Salinarimonas sp.: one gene and its partner. The protein of the gene in region 1 binds, or shares a complex with, the protein of each later gene. Links are inferred from orthologs where the notes say so. Each region holds a gene or a part of one and is shown on either strand. Other genes may lie near its edges. The genes, in order: ABL310_RS07280 and trxA.

What was found.
Region 2: the proteins of ABL310_RS07280 (region 1) and trxA are in contact, whole or in part, in an NMR structure (PDB 2IPA), measured with the Bacillus subtilis proteins. The link is inferred for Salinarimonas sp. from one-to-one orthologs.

The regions. Positions count from the first base shown.
Region 1 is NZ_CP157794.1:1,555,041-1,562,800, reverse strand. What follows is about bases 4,987-7,760. They hold ABL310_RS07280 (arsenate reductase ArsC), read right to left. Parts: upstream 6,758-7,760; coding sequence 6,215-6,757; downstream 4,987-6,214. Other genes in these bases: ABL310_RS07270 (MFS transporter), read right to left, coding at 7,167-7,760; arsB (ACR3 family arsenite efflux transporter), read right to left, coding at 5,148-6,212; ABL310_RS07290 (ArsJ-associated glyceraldehyde-3-phosphate dehydrogenase), read right to left, coding at 4,987-5,130. Also shown: ilvD (dihydroxy-acid dehydratase), read left to right, coding at 1-1,088; ABL310_RS07310 (tetratricopeptide repeat protein), read left to right, coding at 1,075-1,893; ABL310_RS07305 (hypothetical protein), read right to left, coding at 2,151-2,492; ABL310_RS07300 (hypothetical protein), read right to left, coding at 2,495-2,761; organoarsenical effux MFS transporter ArsJ, read right to left, coding at 2,841-4,079; more of ABL310_RS07290, read right to left, coding at 4,081-4,986. UniProt on the Bacillus subtilis protein: Catalyzes the reduction of arsenate [As(V)] to arsenite [As(III)]. In vitro, can dephosphorylate para-nitrophenyl phosphate (pNPP).
Region 2 is NZ_CP157794.1:5,195,736-5,203,434, forward strand. What follows is about bases 1-2,713. They hold trxA (thioredoxin), read right to left. Parts: upstream 1,661-2,713; coding sequence 1,340-1,660; downstream 1-1,339. Other genes in these bases: coaA (type I pantothenate kinase), read right to left, coding at 1-92; ABL310_RS24180 (phosphoribosyl-ATP diphosphatase), read right to left, coding at 89-448; hisF (imidazole glycerol phosphate synthase subunit HisF), read right to left, coding at 471-1,247; addA (double-strand break repair helicase AddA), read right to left, coding at 1,800-2,713. Also shown: more of addA, read right to left, coding at 2,714-5,264; double-strand break repair protein AddB, read right to left, coding at 5,279-7,699. UniProt on the Bacillus subtilis protein: Participates in various redox reactions through the reversible oxidation of its active center dithiol to a disulfide and catalyzes dithiol-disulfide exchange reactions.

The DNA of each region.
Region 1 (7,760 bases):
AGGCGATCGGCCTCGCGCTGCCCTATTCCGCCGGCGCGCCCGCGCCCTACGAGATCCGCGACCAGTTCTGCATGACGGCGGGCGAGATGGTCATGGATCTCATCGAGAAGAACATCCGCCCGCGCGACATCGTCACCCGCAAGGCGCTGGAGAACGCCGCGACGGTCGTCGCGGCCTCGGGCGGCTCGACCAACGCGGCCTTGCACCTGCCGGCGATCGCGCACGAATGCGGCATCGAGTTCGACCTGTTCGACGTCGCGGAGATCTTCCGGCGCACGCCCTACGTCGCCGATCTCAAGCCCGGCGGCCGCTACGTGGCGAAGGATCTCTTCGAGGTGGGCGGCATTCCGCTCCTGATGAAGACGCTCCTCGACCAGGGCTACATGCACGGCGACTGCATGACGGTGACGGGCCGCACCATGGCGGAGAACCTCGCCTCGGTGAAGTGGAACCCGGATCAGGACGTGGTGCGCCCGGCCGACAAGCCGATCACCGTGACCGGCGGCGTGGTCGGCCTCAAGGGCAACCTCGCGCCGGAGGGCGCCATCGTGAAGGTCGCCGGCATGCCGCCCGAGAAGCAGGTCTTCAAGGGCCCGGCCCGCGTCTTCGACGGCGAGGAGGCCTGCTTCGCCGCGGTGCGCAACAAGGAATACAAGGAGGGCGAGGTGCTCGTCATCCGCTACGAGGGCCCCAAGGGCGGCCCCGGCATGCGCGAGATGCTCTCGACCACCGCCGCGCTCTACGGCCAGGGCATGGGCGACAAGGTCGCGCTCATCACCGACGGCCGCTTCTCGGGCGCGACGCGTGGCTTCTGCATCGGCCACGTCGGCCCCGAGGCCGCCGTGGGCGGGCCGATCGGCCTCCTCGAGGACGGCGACGTCATCGAGATGGACGCGATCAACGGCACCCTCCAGGTGCACCTGTCGGACGAGGAGCTCGATGCGCGCCGCCAGAAGTGGCAGCCGCGCGAGATCGGCTACGGGTCCGGCACGCTGTGGAAGTTCGCCCAGACGGTCGGCCCCGCCCGCTACGGCGCGGTCACCCATCCGGGTGCCAAGGGCGAAAAGCAGTGCTATGCCGATATCTAGGCGGACACGTCGTGGCGCATACGCCCTGGTGCTGGCGACGGCCCTCCTGACGGGTCCGGCGCTGGCGGTCGACGGCGCGCGCTCGGGCGAGGCGGCCTCGCCCTTCGCCTCCGTGCGCGACGCGCTGCGCTCGGGGATGCGCGACTACAATGCCGGCGACAAGGCGGGCGCCGTGCGCGCGCTCGAGTTCGCGGCGGTGCAGGGCGACACGCTGGCGCAATGGAAGCTCGGCCGCATGTACGCGGCCGGCGACGGCGTGCCCCACGACGACCTGAAGGCCTTCGAGTATTTCTCCGGGATCGCCGACGGCCACGCCGAGCAGTCGCCGGACGCGCCGGACGCCGGCGTCGTCTCCAACGCCTTCGTGGCGCTCGGCGTCTATTTCCTGGACGGCATTCCCGGCACCTACGTGCGCCAGAACACCGCGCGGGCGCACGAGATGTTCTCCTACGCCGCCTCCTGGTTCGGCGACGCGGACGCGCAGTACAACCTGGCGCGCCTCTATCTCGACGGCCGCGGCGTGACGGCGAACCCGCGCATGGCCGCGCGCTGGCTCAACCTCGCCGCCGAGAAGGGGCACATCGCGTCCCAGGCGGTGCTCGGGCACATGCTGCTCACCGGCGAGGGCGTTCCCCGCCAACGGGCGCTCGGGCTGATGTGGCTCACCCTCGCCCGCGACGCCGCCGATCCGAGCCGCGATCCCTGGATCGCCGACCTCTACGATCAGGCCATCGCCGGCGCGAGCCAGAGCGACCGGCAGAACGCGCTCGCCTATCTCGAGCGCCACCTGCAAACGGATCGCTGAGGGCGCTCGGAGCCTGCAAGGCATTGGCGGGGCTGTCGTCGACTTCAGCGTCGTCGATCACCGTCATCCCGGACGCCGAAGGCGATCCGGGACCCATGAACGCCGACGTCGGTGTCGCAGCCTTCAGGCTGCGCTTCCGTGATCCCGAGGATTGAGGTGTAGCGCGACGAGCGCGCCATGCGCGCTCGATCCGAGGTCGAGCGTATAGGTCCCGGATCGGCTTCGCCGTCCGGGACGACATCGCTGAGGGCGCTCGCTCACTCTTCCTTCTGGCCGAGATGCTCCGCCGCGTCGTCCGCGTCGCGGTTGGCGCGCGCGCGGCTCTCCGGCGTCTCGCCGGTCGCGAGGCGGCGCGTCGTCTCCGGCGTCTCCTGCGCGGTGAGATCGCCGTGCGTCGAGGCGTCGCCGCCCGATCCGCTCGTGGCGGCGCGATAGGCGTGCGCCTCGCCGCCGGGATCGCCCCAGGCCTTCTGTTGCGTCAGGTTGCCTTCCGGTCCGCCCTCCCCCACCGGCGCGTTCTCGCGGCGCTGCTCGTTGCGCAGGCGGCTGACGTCCTCGTCGTTCAGGTTGGGGCGGTCGCGGGTCGGGTCGTCGGCCATGGTCAGGGCTCCTGGAACTCGTCCGGTGCGGGCGCGAGGAGGTCGATCTCGGGGGAGATCGCCGAGGGCGGCGGCAAGTCGCCGCCATCGGCGCCGTCGCGCTCGCGCAGCAGGCGGCGGATCTGGTCGCGGGTCGGCTGGTCGCGCGTGTCGGCCACCGAGCCGGTCGCGGCGTCGGCCCCCCTCTCCTGCTGCGCCAGCCCCGCGCGGGGCGCGAGCGACAGCGCGAGGATCAGGAGCGTCGCGAGGAGGAAGGTGGTGCGGGTCATGCCGCCTCCGGCCTGTCGAAACTGGACCGATGGGGAATGACGCGCGCCGCGCGGGGTTCCGTAAGGCCTTTCCGGCGGCTCAGGTCGCTGCCGTCGCCTCCCGCGCCCGGGGCAGGGCGAGCGTCACGGCAAAGCAGATCGAGAGCATCACGGCCGAGCCCAGCAGGCAGGCGAGGATGCCGCCGGCCTGGTAGAGCAGGCCCGACAGGAGCGTGCCCGTGAAGCGCCCCGCCGCGTTGGCCGCGTAGTAGAAGCCGACGTCCTCCGCCGCCTTCTCCGAGCCGGCATAGGCGAGGATCAGGTAGGAATGGACGGAGGAATTCACCGCGAAGGCGATGCCGAATACGCCGAGCCCCGCGACGAGGACGAGGTCCGGCCGGCCGATCCCGGAGGCCAGGGCCGCCGCGATCAGCGCGGGGATCGCCGCGAGGCCGAAGGACCACGCCCGCGCCCCGTCGACTTCGGAGGTGAGCCCGTCCGGGCTGCGCTTGACGAAGCTCGGCGCCACCGCCTGCACCGCGCCGTAGCCGATGGTCCAGGCGGCGAGGAAGGCGCCGACCATGGTGAAGGTCCAGCCGTTCGCGTAGAGGAAGACCGGCACGCCGACGACGAACCAGACGTCCCGCGCGCCGAACAGGGCCACGCGCGCGCCGGCGAGCAGGTTCACCCCGCGCGACTTGGCGAAGAGCTCCTTGGCGCTCTTCGAGGCCTTCGCCCGGCCCATGTCCCGCGGCAGCGCCAGGACGACGCCCGCGAGGACGAGGGCGAGCGCGCCCGCCATCGTCCAGAGCGCGAGCTGGAAGCCGAGCGTCTGCAGGAGCACGCCGCCGAGGAAGAAGCCGAAGCCCTTCATGGCGTTCTTCGAGCCGGTGAAGAACGCGACCCAGCGGAACAGCCGGCTCTCGCCGGCCTCCCTGCGGGCCTGCGCCTCGGCCACCTTGATGGCGCTCTTGGAGGCCGTCTTGGTCAGGTCCTTGGCGACGCCGCAGATCCCCTGCGCCACGACCACCCAGACGACGGAGAGCGCCACCGCCCAGTCCGGCGAGACGGCGGAGAGGACGAGGAAGCCCGTGATCTGCGTCGCGAGCCCGGTCATGAGCATGCGCGGGATGCCGAAGCGGGTCGCGAGCCAGCCGCCGATCATGTTGGCGCCGATGCCGGCGGCCTCGTAGAGCAGGAACAGGAAGGCGAGCGTGAAGGGCGAGTAGCCGAGCTGGAAGAAGTAGAGCAGCACCAGCATGCGCAGGGCGCCGTCGGTGAGCGTGAAGCCCCAATAGCTCGCCGTGACGACGGCGTAGTTGCGCGTGCCGGCGGTCATCTCAGATCCCCGTCCGGGCCATGTGCGTCACGAGGTCGACCATGCGGCAGGCGTAGCCCATCTCGTTGTCGTACCAGGCGTAGACCTTGAGCAGCGTGCCGTCGGTGACCATGGTGGAGGGCGCATCGACGATGGAGGAGCGGGTGTCCCGCGCGTAGTCGGCGGAGACGAGCGGGCGCTCCTCGTAGCCGAGGATGCCGGCGAGGGGCCCGGCGGCGGCCTGCGCGAAGAGGCGATTGACCTCCTCGGCCGTGGTCTCGCGGGCGAGCTCGAAGACGCAGTCCGTCAGCGAGGCGTTGAGCACCGGCGCGCGCACCGCGTGGCCGTTCAGCTTGCCCTTCAGCTCGGGATAGATCAGCGCGATCGCGGTCGCGCTCCCCGTCGTCGTCGGCTGGAGCGAGAGCATGGCCGAGCGGGCGCGGCGCAGGTCCTTGTGGACCGCGTCGTGGACGACGTTGGTGTTCGTCGGGTCGTGGATCGTGGTGATCTGGCCGTGCCGTATCCCGATCGCCTCGTGCACCACCTTCACCACCGGCGCGAGGCAGTTCGTCGTGCAGGAGGCGGCGGTGACGATGGGGTGGCTCTGCGGGTCGTAGAGATGCTCGTTGACGCCGACGACCACGTTGAGGACGGAGGGGTCCTTCACCGGCGCCGCGACGACGACGCGCCTCGCGCCGCGGGCGAGATGGCCCTCGAGCGCCTGCGGCGTCAGGAACTTGCCGGTCGCCTCGATCACGACGTCGACGCCGAGATCGCCCCACGGGACGTCGCCGGGCGCGGCGTGCTGCGAGAAGGCGATCGAGCGGTCCCCGATGCGGAGCGCGCCCTCGCCCTCCGCGCGGATCGGCGCGCGCCAGCGGCCCTGGACCGAGTCGAACTCGACGAGGTGCGCCAGCGCCGCCGCCGAGCCCTTCAGCTCGTTGACGGCGACGATCTCGAGCCGGTTGTCGCGGCGCGGATCGTCGTCCGGCCGCTCGGCGCCGCCCAGCGCCGCGCGCAGGGCGAGCCTGCCGATGCGGCCGAGGCCGTTGATGCCGACGCGCAGGGTCATGGGAGGCGTCCTTCGGATCAGGATTTGGACGACGAGGCGGCGGAGGTCGCGCGGCGGACGGCGCCGCGCTCGTACCAGGCGCGCGAGCGGTTCACGATGGCGACGAGGGAGAGCATCACCGGCACCTCGATCAGCACGCCCACCACCGTCGCGAGCGCCGCGCCGGAGGTGAAGCCGAACAGCGCGATGGCGGTGGCCACCGCGAGCTCGAAGAAGTTCGAGGCGCCGATCAGGGCGGAGGGGCCGGCGACGGCGTGGCTCTCGCCGAGAACGCGGTTGAGCAGGTAGCCGAGGCCGAAGGTGAGGTAGGCCTGCAGGAAGATCGGCACGGCGAGGAGCAGGATGACGAGCGGCTGCTCGACGATCTGGTCGCCCTGGTAGCCGAAGAGCAGGACCAGCGTCGCGAGCAGCGCGACGATGGAGATCGGCTGGAGCCGCGCAAGCAGCGCGTCGAGCGCCGCCGCGCCGCCGCGGGCGAGCACGCGCCGGCGCACCACCCAGGCGGCGATCACCGGCACGACGATGTAGATCACGACGGAGAGGAGCAGCGTCTCCCACGGCACGACGATGGCGGAGAGGCCCAGCAGCAGCGCCACGATGGGCGCGAAGGCGAACACCATCACGACGTCGTTGAGCGCCACCTGCGTGATGGTGAAGCGCGGCTCGCCCCGGCACAGGTTCGACCAGACGAAGACCATGGCCGTGCAGGGCGCCGCGCCGAGCAGGATCAGGCCTGCGATGTAGCTCTCGATCTGGTCCTGTGGCAGGAGCGGGCGGAACAGCCAGCCGATGAAGATCCAGCCCAGCACCGCCATCGAGAACGGCTTGATCGCCCAGTTGACGAAGAGCGTCACCCCGATGCCGCGCCATTGCCGCGTCACCTCGCCCAGCGCGGCGAAATCGATCTTCACCAGCATGGGGAAGATCATCAGCCAGACCAGCGCCGCGACGGGAAGGTTCACCTGCGCGATCTCGACGGCGGCGAGCGCCTGGAACATCTCGGGCACGAGGCGCCCCAGGGCCACGCCGACGACGATGCACAGGGCGACCCAGAGCGTGAGGAAACGCTCGAAAACGGACATGATCAGGCGCTCTCGCGGGTGAACGGAACGACGGCGCCCACGGAGGCGCCGGTCAGGGTCCCGATCTCGTCGAGCTTTCTCGACAAGGCGAGCCGGTCGAGGCTCGCGATCGGCAGGCTGGTGAAGACCGAGATGCGGTTCTTCAGGTAGCGGAAGGCCTGGCCGAAGGCGCGCTCGCGCTCGAAGGGCGCGCCCTCGACGGCGGCGGGGTCCTCGATGCCCCAATGCGCCGTCATCGGCTGGCCCGGCCAGACCGGGCAGGGCTCGCCGGCGGCGGCGTCGCAGACGGTGAAGACGAAGTCGAACGCGGGCGCGCCCGGCTCGGCGAACTCGGCCCAGGACTTCGAGCGCAGGTCCTCCGTCGGCATGTCGAAGGCGTCGAGCACCTTCAGCGCCAGCGGGTCGACGGCGCCCTTCGGCCGCGAGCCGGCGGAGAAGGCGCGGAAGCGGCCCGCGCCCTCCTTGCGCAGAAGGCTCTCGGCCATGATCGAGCGGGCGCTGTTGCCCGAGCACAGAAAGAGCACGTTGTAGACGCGGTCCGGCATCGGGTCTCGCATGGGCAGGCTCCTCAGGACGGGGGCGCAGATCTCGGGACGCCCCTCGCAGCATTCCTCGAGCAGGAAGCGGACGAGGTCGGAGAGCGCGTTCACCCGCGCGCGGTAGACGATGGAGCGACTCTCGCGCCGCCCCTCGATCAGCCCGGCGCGCTCGAGATGGGAGAGGTGGAACGACAGGCCCGAGGAGGAGACGCCCACCGCCTCCCCGATCGCGCCCGCCGCCATGCCGGCCTCGCCCGCGCGCACCAGCAGGCGCAGGACGCGCAGGCGCGTCTCCTGCGACAGGGCGGCGAAGGCGGAGAGCGCGTCACGCTCGAGCATCTCTCGATATCTCCATAACTCTTGAAATGTTGAGCACGAGCGCGCGCCCGAGTCAATCCGTGCGGCTGCGCAGACCTCAGCGCGTGCGCCGCTCGAGGATCGTGTTGAGCCAAACGAGCGTCAGCGCCGCGGCGAGCACCATCAGCGGTACGGCGCCGACGCCGAACGCATCGGCGAGGACGCCGCCGAGCGCGGGGAACAGCACGCCGCCCAGCATGGCGGCCGAGACCTGGAAGCCGATGGCGTGGGCGGCGAGCGCCTCGCCCAGCCGCGCGGGCGTGCGCGACATCAGCATCGGGAAGACCGGCGCGCAGGCGAGCCCGATGAGGATCACGCCCGGCAGCGCGAGCCATGTCGGCGCGAAGGCGAAGGCGGCGGCGCCGACCACCATGCCGCCGAGCCCGAGCCGCACCGAGCGGTCCTCGCCGAGACGCTCGGCGAACAGGCCGAAGCCGACCCGGCCGACGAAGAGCCCGGCCCAGTACAGGCCCGCCATCGCCCCCGCGAGCTCGACGGACAGCCCCCTGCCCTCGCTCAGCACGGTGAAGATCCACAGCCCCGCGCCGTACTCGACGCCGACATAGACGCAGAACATCGCGATCTGGAGGCGCACGACCGGGTGCCTCAGCGCGGCGCCGGTCGAGACCCGCGCGGGCGCGTGGCCCTCCCC
Region 2 (7,699 bases), 3.6 Mb from region 1 along the record:
TCGTCGCGGGTGAAGCGGCGATAGGGCGAGATGTCGCCGCGCTGGGCGGCCTCGGCGAGGGTCTCGCGGTGGGCGGGATCGACCGGGTTCACGGGCGGCCTCCCTCGGCCGGATCGGGGGCGCGCACGCCGTCCTCCGTACGCGCGGCCTTCTCGGCGAGGCCGGAACGGCCGGTGCGCGCCTCGAGCTCGGCCATGACCTCGTCGAGCGCGACGCCGCGGGCCTGGAGCAGGCAGAGCAGGTGATAGAGCACGTCGGCGCTCTCGGAGACGAGCGCCGCGCGGTCGCCCGCCGTCGCGGCGATGACGGCCTCGACCGCCTCCTCGCCGAACTTCTTGGCGGCGCGCTGCGGATCGGCGACGAGCCGGGCGGTGTAGGACTCGTCCGGCGAGGCGGCCGCGCGCGCGGCGAGGATGCGGGCGAGATCGGGGAGGGTGAAGCCGGTCATCGGAAGCGCTCGCCGGGCGGGGTCAGGCGTCGAGCCGCACGGGGAGCCCCGCGTCGGCCATGGCGCGCTTGGCTTCGCCGATCGTGTGCTCGCCGAAATGGAAGATCGAGGCGGCCAGCACGGCGCTGGCGTGGCCGTCGCGCACGCCGGCGACGAGATGGTCGAGGGTGCCGACGCCGCCGGACGCGATGACCGGCACGGAGACCGCGTCGGCGATCGTGCGCATCAGCGCGACGTCGTAGCCGGACTTGGTGCCGTCCTTGTCCATGGAGGTGACGAGGAGCTCGCCGGCGCCGAGCGCCACGACCTCCTTCGCGTAGGCGATCGCGTCGAGGCCGGTGGCCTTGCGCCCGCCATGGGTGAAGATCTCCCAGCGGGTCGGTTCGCCCTCGGCAGAGACGCGCTTGGCGTCGATGGCCACCACGATGCACTGCGCGCCGAACTTCTCCGAGGCGCGGCGGACGAAATCGCGGTCCGCGACGGCGGCGGTGTTGATCGAGACCTTGTCGGCCCCCGCCAGCAGGAGCGCGCGGATGTCGTCCACCGTGCGCACGCCGCCGCCCACGGTGAGCGGCATGAAGCAGGCCTCCGCCGTGCGGGTGACGACGTCGAGAAGGATGCCGCGATCCTCGTGGCTCGCGGTGATGTCGAGGAAGCAGAGCTCGTCCGCGCCCGCCCGGTCGTAGGCCACGGCGCATTCGACGGGATCGCCCGCGTCGCGCAGGTCGACGAACTGCACGCCCTTGACGACGCGGCCGTCCTTGACGTCGAGGCAGGGGATCAGGCGGGTCTTGAGCATGGGTCCGGGTCTCTCGCGCGGCCCGCCGGGGAGGGGCGGGCCGCGGAACTCTCATGCAAGAGGGGCGAGAGGCCCGTCAAGCGTGGGCGGGATCAGACGTTCGCCTCGATCCAGCGCTGGAGGTCGCCCTTGGGCGCGGCGCCGACCTTCTGGGAGGCGAGCTGGCCGCCCTTGAAGATCATCAGCGTCGGGATCGAGCGGATGCCGAGCTGGCCGGCGACGCCGGGGTTCTCGTCGACGTTGATCTTGGCGATCTTGACCTTGCCGGCCATGTCGCCGGCGATCTCCTCGAGGGCCGGGCCGATCATCCGGCAGGGGCCGCACCACTCGGCCCAGAAATCCACGACCACGGGCTCGCCGGACTGCAGCACGTCCGCCTCGAAGCTCTGGTCGGTCACCTTCATCGTCGCCATGGAATAGGTTCCTTGCTTGTCGGGGCGGCCGCGCGCCGCCCGCTGTCTGCGCGTGTTGAGCGCAAGGTAGGCGTCGCCCGCGCGCCGATCAAGCGCGCGGGATTGCGCATGCGGGCGGGCGGCGGGTCCCGGGCGGGCCTCAACCGCCCGCCTCCCGGCGGCGGCGCGCGGCGATGGCGAGGCCCTCCTCCAGCTCCGCCGGCGAGAGGGTCCGCACGGTGGGGCCCGCGGTCCAGACGAGGCGGGCCTCGATGCGCCGCTCCGGCCAGATCCGCGCGAGCAGCGCAGCATAGAGGGCGAGCTGCGCGCGCGTGGTCTCGGGGAGCGGCGCGTCGGGCGCGGGCGGGCGCGCGGCGGTCTTGAAGTCGGCGAAGAACACGGCCTCGTCCGTGATCGCGAGCCGGTCGATCTGGCCGGCGACGGCGATCTCGACGCCGTCCGGCAGGCGCACCCGGCCGGCCACCGGCGCCTCCGCCAGGGCCTCGGGGGCGAACAGGGGCGCGAGCCGGGGGTCGGCGATGACGGCGCAGGCGTCGGAGACGATCGCCCCGCGCGTGTTTTCGTCGAGGCCCCTGGCCCGGGCGTCGACGAAGGCGCGCGCCGCCTGCGCGCGCGCCGCCTCCGGCAGGGCGGGGAGGCGTTCGATCAGGGCGTGGATCAGCGTGCCGCGCAGGCGCGCGGCGGCGACGAAGGGCTTGTCCGCCGGGCGCGGCCGGCGATCGGCGGCGGAGAGCGCGTTCGACGGGCGCAGCGGCGGGGGCGCCTCGCGCTCCTGCGCGGCGGGGGCGAAGAGCCAGGCGGGGGGCTCCGCCGGCGCGGGCGCGGGGGCCTCGCTGGCGCCGGGCGCGCCGGAACCCGCCGGCACGTCGGCGTTCTCGCGCCAGACGAGGGCGCCCGCGACATAGGGCAGGTCGGCCTCGGCAGGGCCGGGCGCGTCCGCGAGCGCGACGCGGACCATGGTCGACCAGGCGGTCTCCGGCTCGTCGCGGTCGGCGCGGTTGAGGAAGGGCGCGACCACGAGATGGCTCTCGGCGCGGGTGAGGGCGACGTAGAGGAGGCGGTTCGCCTCCTCGGCGGCGCGGGCCTTGGCGGCCTCGCGGGCCGTGGCGAGGGGCGCGCAATCGAGCTCCTTCGACGGGGCCCAGACCGGCAGCGGCTCGTCGCGATCGTCGGCCAGCTCGAGCAGGGCCGAGAGCCGGCCCGCCTGCGCGCCCGCGTCGTCGAGCACGATCACGACCGGGGCCTCGAGCCCCTTGGCGCCGTGCACCGTCATCACGCGCACCTCGTCGGCGACGCTCTCGAGGTCGCGCTTGATTTCGCGCTCGATGCCCTCGAAGCCGGCGAGGAAGCGCGCCAGCGACGGCGCCTCCGGCGCTTCCGCCTCCCGGGCGAGGCCGAGGAAGGCGTCGATGGCGTCGCCGGCTTCCGACCCGAGGCGGGAGACGAGGGCGCGCCGCCCGCCCCGCGGGCCGAGCAGGGCGGCGTAGAAGCCGAACGGCCCGTGCGCGGCGGCGAGCCCGCGCCAGGCGTCGAGCGCCTCGCGCCCGCGCCGCGCGGCGGGGTCGCCCGCCTCGGCCGCCCGGGCGAGGGCGGCGGCGAGGCTCGTCTCCCCGCCGCGGCGCGCGGCGATGCGCACGAGATCGTCGTCGTCGAGGCCGACGAGGGGCGATTTCAGCGCGGTCGCGAGGGTGAGATCGTCGTCGGGCAGGAGCGCCGCGCGGCCGGCGGCGATCAGGTCCTCCACCGCGATGTGGCGGGTGAGCGAGAGCCGGTCGGCGCCGGCGACGGGGATGCCGCGGTCCTTCAGCGCCTTGATCACCGCGTGGAAGGCGGCGTTGCGCTTGCGCACCAGGACGAGCACGTCGCCCGGCCGGCGCACGCGCCCGCAATGATCGCCCGTCGTCGTCCAGGTCGAAACCGCCTTGGCGATGCGCCGCGCCGTGACGACGGCCGGCGCGTGCGCCTCCACCGCGTCGACCGGATGCGTCCAGGCGTCGGGCTCGGCCGCGGGGCTCGGCCGCTCGCAGGGCCAGAGCTCGACGAGGCCCGGCGCCTCGGGCCGCACGCTCTCGTGCACGGTGCCGACCGCATCGTCCGACGGGTCGAGGCCGCGATAATGCGCGGGCAGGGCGAAGACCGTGTCGACGGCACGCAGCACGGTGGGCGCCGAGCGGAAGGAGACGGTGAGCGGCACCTCCTCGAACGGGTAGCCGCCCGCCGCGGCGAGGCCCCTCCAGTGCCGGCGGCTCTCCTCGAACCGGCGCGGATCCGCCCCCTGAAACGAGTAGATCGACTGCTTCGGGTCCCCCACGGCGAAGATCGTGCGCGGCCTCTCACCGGCGGCGCCGGCGCCCGCGTGGAAGTCCTGCGTGATGTGGCGCAGGACCTCCCATTGCTCGGGATTGGTGTCCTGCGCCTCGTCGACGAGGACGTGGTCGATGCCGCGGTCGAGCTTGTAGAGCAGCCAGGCCGCCTCCCCGCGGCGCAGCAGCTCCAGCGTCTTGCGGATCAGGTCGTCGAAGTCGAGCGCGCCGAGCCGGCGCTTCTCCGCCTCGACCCGCTCGAAGATCGCGCCCGCCAGCGCGAACAGCGCGCTCGTGCGCGAGAGCGCGGCGGCGGCGCGGCGACGCTCGTCGAGGGCGACGAGCCGGTCGCGCTCGCCGATCAGGCGGGCCTTCACCGCCTCGCCCAGCGCCTTGGTGGCGAGGCTGCGGTCGGCCTTGGGGCCGCTCTTGCCGAAGAACAGCCCGCGATAGGCGGCGCGCCGGGCGGCGTCGTCGCGCGCCTCGGCCATCGCCTGCAGGCAGGCGGCCTGCTTGGCGTCGGTCGACGCGCCGCTCGCGAGGAAGGCCGAGGCGAGCTCCGCGCGCTCGCCCGCGGGCAGCGCGCCGGCGAGCATGGCGGCCTCGATCGCCGCCTCGTCCTCGCCCTCGGCGACGCCGAGCGCCGCGGCGAGCCGGCGGAGCGCATCGGCCCGGCTCTCGGGCGCGCCGAGCACGTCCTTGCAGGCGAGCGCCTCGCGCAGGACGCCGTCGAGCCGATCGCCGGCGACATGGGCGTTGACCGCGGCGAAGGCCTCCGCCGCCGCGCCGTCGCCGAGCGCCGCGGCGGCGAGAACGCCCTTCTTCGCGGCCTGCATCAGCTCGTTCGCCTGGTCGTCGTCGAGGACGACGAAGCTCGCCGGCACGTTGGCCTCGAACGGCGCGATGTGCAGGAGCCGCTCGCAGAAGGCGTGGATCGTCTCGATCTTGAGCCCGCCCGGCGTCTCCACCGCCCGCGCGAACAGCCGGCGGGCGGCGACGAGGCGGCGCGCGTCCGGGCGCCGGCCGTCGAGGGCCTCGAGCCGGGCGGACAGCCCGGAATCGTCGAGGCTCACCCATTGCGAGAGCGTGTCGAAGATGCGGATCGACATGTTGGCCGCCGCGGCCTTGGTGAAGGTGAGGCACAGGATGCGCCCCGGCGGCGTGCCCTCCAGCATCAGCCGCATCACCCGGTCGGTGAGGACCTTGGTCTTGCCCGAGCCGGCGTTCGCCGAGACCCAGGCCGAGAGGCCGGGATCGGCGGCGCGGCGCTGGTGGGCGATCACCTGCGGCGGGATTTTCATGATGGCCCCGCCGCTCACGCTTCGCCCTCCCCGCTCTCGGCCCCGGCGGCCGACCATTCCTTCACCCGCGCGAGGTGGTCGTAGCTCGAATAGCGCAGCGCGTATTGCGGATAGGGCCGCGAGACGTAGCCGTAATCGCCGGAAAGGAAGCGGGCGACGAGGCCCGCGAGCCGCTCGAAATGCTCCTCGACGAGATCGGCCACGTCGCGCTCCTCGTCCTTGGGCGGGGCGATCGGGCAGGGCTTGAACGGGTCCTTGCCGCCGGACGCGTGGACGTAGAGCAGCTCCGGCGGCTCCTCGGGCTGCGCCACGCCCTCAAAGGCGCGACGCGCCAGCATCGCCGCCTCGAGCGTCAGCTGCGGCGAGAAGCCGGCGAAGACCATCTTCGAGGTGGGCGGCGTCCCGGTCTTGTAGTCGACGATCGTGGCCGATCCGTCCCGCCCGGTCTCGATCCGGTCCGCGCGCACGGAGAGCGTGAAGGTCTCCGCCCCGATCGGGATCGAAAGCTTGCCCGGGCGCTCCACCGCGATCGCCGCGAGAGCCGGGCGGCGGGCGTATTCCCAGGCGAGGTAGCCGTCGATCACGCGCTCGAAGCGCGGCCACCATTCGGCGCGCACCTCGGGATAGGCCTCCTCCAGCGGCGCGAACAGGTCGAGGCCGATCTGGCGCAGCTTCGCCGCCGCGATCTCGGGGGCGGGGAGCGCCGACGGGTAGGCCTCGACGAATTGGGCGAAGGTGTCGTGGATGAGCGTGCCGCGCTCGGCTGCGCCCGGCGCGACGGCGATCTCCTCCAGCGGATCGAGGCCGAGCACGTGCCGGGCGAAGATGGAATAGGGATCGCGCAGGAGCGTCTCGATTTCGGTCACCGAAAGGCGGCGGGGGAAGAGCGCGGGGTCGGGCTTCGGCGCCGGCTGCGGCAGGGGCGGAGCGGGCGGCGCCGCGTCGAGCCGGGCCGCGAACGCGAGGAGCCGCTCGCCGCGCGCCGCCATGGCGGCGTGGCGCTCGGCGCCGGCGAAGGCCTCGAGCCGCTGCAGGAAGCGCGAGGGCACGGTCGGCGCGCCGTCGCGCTTCGCCGCGCGGGTCATCACCACGTCGTGGGCGCCGAGCGCCTGGACGAAATCGTGCGCCGTCTGGCCGAGCCGGCGCTCGGGCGGCGGCAGGCCGATCTCCTCGCGCAAAGGCCGGTTGAGGAAGGCGTCCGTCTTCGCCCGCGGCGGCCAGACGCCCTCGTCGAGCCCGCCGAGCACGACCCGGTCGGCGCGAATCAGGCGCGCCTCGAGGAGGCCCAGGATCTTCAGCCGGGGATGCGTGGCCTCCGCGCGGCCGGGGGCACGGCGCTGGCGGGCGAGGGTGGCGAAGAAGCCGGGATAGTCGAGGAAGACGCCCTCCAGCGCCGCGTCGGCGTCGACCAGGGCGAGGTCGTCGAACAGGGCGGCGAGCGCCTCGTCCGAGCCGTCGGCGAAGAGGTCGGTGTCGAGCTCCGCGCCCGGGGCCGGCGTCGCCAGCGCTTCCACCGCTGCGCGATGCGCCGCGGCCAGGGCAGGAAGCGAACGGACGCCCCGCGCCATGTCCGGCTCGAAGCCGGCGAAGGCCTCGCCGAGGGCGTCCAGCACCGCCTGCGCGAGGTCCCAGTCCTCACGCGTGAGGCGCTTGCGCGGGCGGGGGGCGCGGTGATCGCGCGCCGTCTCGACCCGGCGCAGGGCGAGCGCGGCGGACAGCCCGTCGAGCCCGGGCCGCGGCTCCGGCCCGCGCAGGACGCCGATCTCCAGCGCCGCGCGCCCGCGGGCGAGATCCTCCGCGCAGAGCCCCAGCCGCACCGCCGGATGGTGCAGGAGCGAGAGCGTGGCGAGCGGCGCGAAGCGCTCGGCCGCGGCCTCCGCCGCGAGGCGGGCGAGCTTGCCGGCCTCGGCCTCCGCGAGGCTGGTCCCCGCCGAATCGTCCACCGCGACGCCCCAGCGGGCGAGCTCGGCGCAGACGCGCTGCGCCAGCCCGCGGTCCGGCGTGACGAGGGCGGCGGTGCGGCCGGGCGTCTCCAGCGTCTCGCGAAGCGCCACCGCGATGGCGAGCGCCTCCTCGCGCTCGTCCGCGGCCTCGACCAGCGCGAGGCCGGCGCAGCCGTCCTCGGCGAGCCGCGCGCGGAATGCGGGGTCGAGGGCCGCCCAGGCCTCGGTGGTCTCGGCCGGGCGCATGGCTTCGGACAGCATCGCCTCGCGGGCCCGGCCGGCAGGGTCGGCCTCGCCGAGCACGGCGACGTCCTCGCGCGCGATGCGCAGCGACTCCGACAAGAGCCGCGCCATCACCGCCTGGGGATGGCCGTGGGCCGGGGCGAGGCCCGTCTCCCGGTCGCCGCAGACGGCGCGCCAGGCCTCCGCGTCGCCATCCCGGTCGAGGCCCGGCAGCACCACGGCGCCGTTGGGCAGCTTCGCGATCGCCGC